2 linked regions of the Methylicorpusculum oleiharenae genome follow. The protein of the gene in region 1 interacts with the protein of each later gene in a pairwise test. Links are inferred from orthologs where the notes say so. Each region holds a gene or a part of one and is shown on either strand. Other genes may lie near its edges.

Region 1 (3,168 bases):
TAGTGACGCCACCCAGGATCACATCGCCATCGTCTTTAAACCGATGAACATCATAGCCTTGACCAATTCGAATCATTGTTGCTCCAAATAAAATTGCGCCAGCGCCAAGTCCTCGGGACGCGTGATTTTTATATTATCCGGCCTGCCTTCGACTATTTTGGGTTGATAACCCATTAATTCCAGTGCGCTGGCCTCATCGGTAATCGCCGGATTGCCCTCCCCTGCTTCCAGTGCAGCTTTCAACATTCCGTAGCGAAACATTTGCGGTGTCAATGCCCGCCAAATATGTGTCCTATCCAGAGTGCCATGAATGATTCGTCCTTCAACCTGCTTGAGTGTGTCATGCGAAGCTAAAGCCAAAATGCCGCCAACAGCATCGTCTTTCAAGGACGCCATCAACAAAACAACATCACTACGAGTAATACAAGGTCTTGCAGCATCATGCACCAGCACCCAATCATTGTCATCAGCACGTTCGCGAATCGATCTTAAACCGGACAGCACTGAGTCGGCCCGTTCTTTACCGCCGGGCGCAGTGATAACCTTGGGGTGTCCGGCAATTCCCAGTTCAGGCCAATAGGGGTCTTCCTGAGAAATAGCAACCGCTATTCCGCTCAATTGTTCAACGTCCAACAAACGCAGCAGAGTTTGTTCTAATACGGCTTTTCCAGCCAGGGAGAGATATTGTTTGGGCTTATCGGCTTGCATCCTTTTGCCAACCCCGGCCGCAGGAACAATAGCCCAAAATCGGGAGTGTATTGTGTTCATTTAAAAATAGCGCGTTAGCAAAAAGCGGTTTAGTGAGGTGATGCGCGAAGCGCATTTTGGAAGTGCCGGATTAAAAGAAAAAGACCTTTTATTCCAGAACCTGAAAAAAAGTTTCATTTTCCTTAATCATTCCCAATTCGTAACGGGCTCTTTCTTCAATGGCGTCCTGGCCTTTGCGCAAGTCCAGCACTTCACTGTAAAGCTGATCGTTGCGTTCTTTTTTTTCCTTGACCTGCAAGCTTAAATCCTGCAGTTTTTGGTCATATTGTTCAATCTGCTTGATACCGCCATCACCTAACCACAAACGATACTGCAAATGGGCTATCAACAGAACAATAATGATTGAAATAATTTTATAAGCGCTCATATGATCAATACGATTAGTCAAGAGCGGCCCGGCAGGACCGCTCTCACCAGTCAATCCTAGAGCATTCTGAAGGCTTTGCGGCCTGCATAAAGGGCTTTGCCTTCCAACTCATCCTCGATTTTCATCAGGCGGTTGTATTTGGCAATACGGTCGGAACGGCTCAATGAACCTGTTTTTATCTGACCGGTGCCGGTAGCAACCACTAAATCAGCAATAGTGGTGTCTTCGGTTTCACCTGAACGATGAGAAACAACGGCAGAATAACCTGCAGCCTGGGCCATATCGATTGCGGCCAAAGTTTCGGTCAAGGTACCGATTTGATTGACTTTGATCAGAATAGAGTTGGCAATGTTCTTTTCTATGCCCTGTTTCAAAATAGCCGGATTGGTGACAAACAGATCATCACCAACCAATTGGATTTTACCGCCCAGTTTTTCAGTCAGTAATTTCCAGCCGTCCCAATCGTTTTCGTCCAGACCGTCTTCAATACTGATAATCGGATATTTATTAACCCAATCAGCCAGGAAATCGACCATTTTTTCGGAGGTATAGGTTTTCTTTTCTGAAGCCAGATCGTATACGCCGTTTTTATAGTATTCAGAAGCAGCCGCATCCAGACCCAGGTAGATATCTACGCCTGGTTTGTAACCAGCTTTTTCAATCGCTTGCAGAATGACGCTGATGGCCTCTTCATTGGAAGAAAGATTCGGTGCAAAACCACCTTCATCGCCTACGGTTGTTGCCAAACCTTTATCGGACAATACTTTTTTCAGCGTGTGAAAAACTTCAGTTCCATAACGAATCGCTTCGCGGAAAGTGGGCGCACCCACAGGCAAAATCATAAATTCCTGCAAATCGACACTGTTATCGGCATGGGAGCCGCCGTTGATGATGTTCATCATCGGTACGGGCATAACGAATTCACCGGATTTGTTCAGATAGCGATACAAAGGCTGTGCCGCTTCTTTTGCAGCAGCGTGTGCGCTAGCCATAGAAACAGCCAGCATTGCGTTTGCGCCTAAACGGGCTTTAGTATCGGTACCATCAAGTACTATCATTTTTTGATCAATGCCGGCCTGATCCGCCGCATCCATTCCTAAAACGGCTGAACGAATTTCAGTTTTGACGTTGTTTACTGCGTTCAAAACACCTTTACCCAAATAACGTGCTTTATCGCCATCGCGTAATTCGATCGCTTCACGTTCGCCGGTGGAGGCGCCCGATGGCACCATCGCGCTGCCGACTACTCCGGATGAAAGAATGACATCGGCTTCGATCGTCGGGTTACCACGCGAATCCAGGATTTCTCTTGCTTTAATATCTACTATTGCCGCCATCGTTTTTCCTATAAGGTTGTTTCGATCAAACTGCTTGCTTTAACAGCGTGATCAAGGGTGATTAAAATCTCTAATAATTCTTTAATGCGGTGCATAGGCCAGGAGTTTGGACCATCGCTTTTCGCCTCGGCCGGATTTGGGTGCGTTTCCATGAACAATCCGGAAATGCCCACAGCAACAGCGGCTCTGGCCAAAACAGGAACAAATTCACGCTGCCCGCCTGAACAGGTGCCCTGACCTCCGGGCAGTTGCACCGAATGGGTGGCGTCGAAAACTACCGGGCAACCGGTATCTCGCATCACCGCCAGTGATCGCATATCAGACACCAGATTGTTGTAGCCGAATGAAACGCCGCGCTCACACACCATAATTTGTTCATTGCCTGTGGCCTTGGCTTTTTCGGCCACATGAACCATATCCCAAGGCGCTAAAAATTGGCCTTTTTTGATATTGACCGGAATGCCTTGTTTGGCGACATTCTGAATGAAATTGGTCTGTCTGCATAAAAAAGCTGGCGTTTGCATCACATCGACGACCTTTGCCACTTCTTCCAAGGGTGTGTCTTCATGTACATCGGTTAAAACAGGCACGCCGATTTGTTGTTTGACTTTTTCGAGGATCTTTAGCCCCGCATCAACGCCCAAGCCACGGAAGGTGTTATGTGAAGAACGATTGGCTTTGTCGAATGAAGATTTG
Region 2 (3,199 bases), 4.5 Mb from region 1 along the record:
GAACTCAAGGATCTGGCGTGTTTGGGTTTTTCTGCTGATCTGGTCTTGCAGTCTTTCTGTCACACAGCCGCTTATCCGAAACCGGTCGATGTCGAAATGCAGCATACTTTGCCCGATTTTATAATGAATCGCGGCGGTGTTTCACTGCGACCGGGAGACGGCATTATCCATTCATGGCTTAACCGCACGTTACTGCCAGATACGGTTGGAACCGGCGGTGACTCACACACCCGTTTCCCAATAGGGATATCTTTTCCAGCCGGATCCGGTTTGGTGGCTTTTGCTGCGGCTACCGGCGTGATGCCTCTGGATATGCCGGAATCGGTTTTAGTCCGTTTCAGCGGTGAAATGCAACCAGGCATTACTTTACGGGATTTGGTCAATGCCATTCCTTATGCGGCTATCCAAAAAGGCTTGTTAACGGTTGAGAAAAAAGGCAAGAAAAACGTGTTTTCCGGCCGTATTCTCGAAATCGAAGGCTTGCCCGACTTAAAGGTTGAACAAGCCTTCGAATTATCGGATGCTTCAGCGGAGCGCTCTGCGGGGGGCTGCACAATCCGTTTGAGTGAGGCCCCGATCAGAGAATATCTGAATTCCAACATCACTTTGTTGAAATGGATGATCGCGGAAGGTTATGGCGATACCCGGACGATTTCGAGACGAATTAACGCTATGGAAGAGTGGCTGGCTAATCCGGTTTTGCTGAAGCCTGATGCCGATGCCGAATATTTTGAAATCATCGACATCAATATGAGCGAAATCAAAGAGCCTTTGCTGGCGTGTCCCAATGATCCTGACGATGTTAAAACGCTATCCGATGTGGCGGGAACAAAAATTGACGAAGTGTTCGTTGGATCGTGTATGACCAACATTGGCCATTTCCGCGCGGCCGGCAAGTTATTGGATAACTATAAAGGCGAATTACCAACCCGGCTGTGGATGTCTCCACCTACCAAAATGGATCAGTCGCAATTGGTTGAGGAAGGTTATTACGGTATTTTCGGTCGTTCGGGTGCGAGGATGGAAATGCCGGGTTGCTCGTTATGTATGGGTAACCAGGCGCGCGTGGCCGATAATGCGACCGTAGTGTCAACATCGACACGCAATTTTCCTAATCGTTTGGGCAATGGTGCAAATGTTTATCTGGCTTCTGCAGAGCTCGCGTCAGTATGTTCGATTCTTGGCCGGATTCCCACTTTTGATGAGTATATGCAATACGCCATGCAAATCCAGCAAACGTCTGAGGATACCTATCGCTATTTAAATTTTGACAAGATCGATGATTATAAAAACAAGGCTGACGATGTCGCTTTAACTTCTTAGATTGTCTGTAAACAAAACAGCCGTAAGCCCGGTTTTGTGCCGGGCCTACGGCTGGTTTTGTTCTGATTAGGCTTTAGCCAATTCAGCTCGCATTTCGTCGATGATTTGTTTGTAATCGGGTTTTCCGAAAATCGCAGAACCGGCAACAAAAGTGTCTGCACCGGCTGCTTTAATTTCACGAATATTATCTACTTTGACGCCCCCATCAATTTCAAGGCGAATATCATAGCCGCTTTCATCAATTATTTTTCTCACTTGGCGCAGTTTGTCCAGAGCGGATGGAATAAATGACTGTCCGCCAAAGCCCGGGTTGACTGACATCAACAGAATCATATCCAGTTTGTCCATCACATAATCCAAATAATGCAAAGAGGTGCCTGGATTAAACACTAATCCGGCTTTGCAGCCATTGTCTCGGATTAATTGCAATGTTCTGTCAATATGAACAGAGGCTTCCGGGTGAAAAGTGATGAAGTTGGCGCCGGCTTTGGCAAAATCAGGAACAATACGGTCAACCGGTTCAATCATCAAATGAACATCGATAGGTGCTGTTACACCGTGTTTTCTCAGTGCCTCGCAAACTAAAGGGCCAATAGTGAGATTGGGGACAAAGTGATTATCCATTACGTCGAAATGGACTACATCGGCGCCTGCGGCCAATACGTTGTCAACTTCTTCGCCCAAACGTGCAAAATCGGCAGAGAGAATGGAGGGGGCAATCCAATTTTCTTTCATTATGTAATCCTCTGAATCGATAAATAAAAAATTATAACTTTTTTCAGCTTTTAAGGCATAAAAAAGGGCTCTTGTGTTTTACACAAGAGCCCTTTTGGTTCCCAAAAGACTTTTAGTTAAACAGGTGTAACATTGGCAGCGGTTAAGCCTTTTGGACCCGTTTCTATGTCAAACTTTACCGTTTGGCCTGGATTTAAAGTTTTAAATCCGTCACCTTGGATGACTGAATGGTGAACGAATACATCATCTTTGCCTTCTGAAGGCTCGATAAATCCAAAACCCTTTGTATTATTAAACCACTTTACAGTGCCTGTTGCCATTTGAAAAACTCCAACTAATAAAAACTATGTTTGACACAGAAGGATAACATTGACAACCCGAGACTGAAGGTTCGGTTTAACCCAATACTCACATTCTGATGGCCTCATTTTACTGCTAATAATGTAAACCTGTCATCTGCATATTTGATACAAGCCATCCAGGACCAACGAGTTAGGGCTAACCATGCCTATTACCACTCTGTTTTCAACAACAGGTGCTCTTACCAGGTTATAGGTGGCAAACAATCTTGAGCACAAGCGGATATCCATGTCAGGATGAACATGAATGACAGGACAGTTCATTATTTCGTAAACGTTGACCCGGTCCGGTGATTTATCCTTGGCAAGGACGTGCCGGGCAATGTCACCGGAGGTGATCAGGCCGTATTCATCCAGGTCATGGCGTTTGTTAACGATGAGCGTCGAGGTTTTTTCTTCTTTCATCATTTTCAGCGCGGCGCTGACGGTTGCGGCGCCATCAATCAGGGCGTAGCTGGTTTTCATGATATCCCTGACGCGTATTATTTTTGTGGTATCAATCATATTTCGTCTTCCAGTTCGTGAGTGAGTTCTTCAACCTGATGCATGACGCCAATGGCATCCTCTACATCGATTTTAAAGGCGATCCCGGTGCCTGAAGTGCTGTCAAATTCGGCAGCTTTGGCAATCTTTTCTAGAATATGACGGCTCAAATGCTCTTCGACCAGGAACATTAAAACATCTCTTTGCGTTTCGAGGGTCAGGCCGAAAAAGGTCTTGGATGTTTTAAGGCCTTCGCCACGGGCGTGATTGATGACCGTGGCACCTTTAGCGCCACTTTT

The links.
Region 2: the proteins of eno (region 1) and rpe interact in binary tests that used the Escherichia coli proteins (3 or more experiments, as listed by UniProt). The link is inferred for Methylicorpusculum oleiharenae from one-to-one orthologs.

The regions. Positions count from the first base shown.
Region 1 is NZ_WUTY02000001.1:4,814,478-4,817,645, forward strand. The notes cover bases 333-3,168. They hold eno (phosphopyruvate hydratase), read right to left. Parts: upstream 2,473-3,168; coding sequence 1,192-2,472; downstream 333-1,191. Other genes in these bases: ispD (2-C-methyl-D-erythritol 4-phosphate cytidylyltransferase), read right to left, coding at 333-768; ftsB (cell division protein FtsB), read right to left, coding at 857-1,135; kdsA (3-deoxy-8-phosphooctulonate synthase), read right to left, coding at 2,481-3,168. Also shown: ispF (2-C-methyl-D-erythritol 2,4-cyclodiphosphate synthase), read right to left, coding at 1-76; more of ispD, read right to left, coding at 73-332. UniProt on the Escherichia coli protein: Catalyzes the reversible conversion of 2-phosphoglycerate (2-PG) into phosphoenolpyruvate (PEP). It is essential for the degradation of carbohydrates via glycolysis.
Region 2 is NZ_WUTY02000001.1:362,768-365,966, reverse strand. What follows is about bases 225-3,091. They hold rpe (ribulose-phosphate 3-epimerase), read right to left. Parts: upstream 2,059-3,091; coding sequence 1,390-2,058; downstream 225-1,389. Other genes in these bases: GO003_RS01740 (P-II family nitrogen regulator), read right to left, coding at 2,918-3,091; GO003_RS01745 (CBS domain-containing protein), read right to left, coding at 2,511-2,921; GO003_RS01750 (cold-shock protein), read right to left, coding at 2,175-2,378; acnB (bifunctional aconitate hydratase 2/2-methylisocitrate dehydratase), read left to right, coding at 225-1,323. Outside these bases: more of acnB, read left to right, coding at 1-224; more of GO003_RS01740, read right to left, coding at 3,092-3,199. UniProt on the Escherichia coli protein: Catalyzes the reversible epimerization of D-ribulose 5-phosphate to D-xylulose 5-phosphate.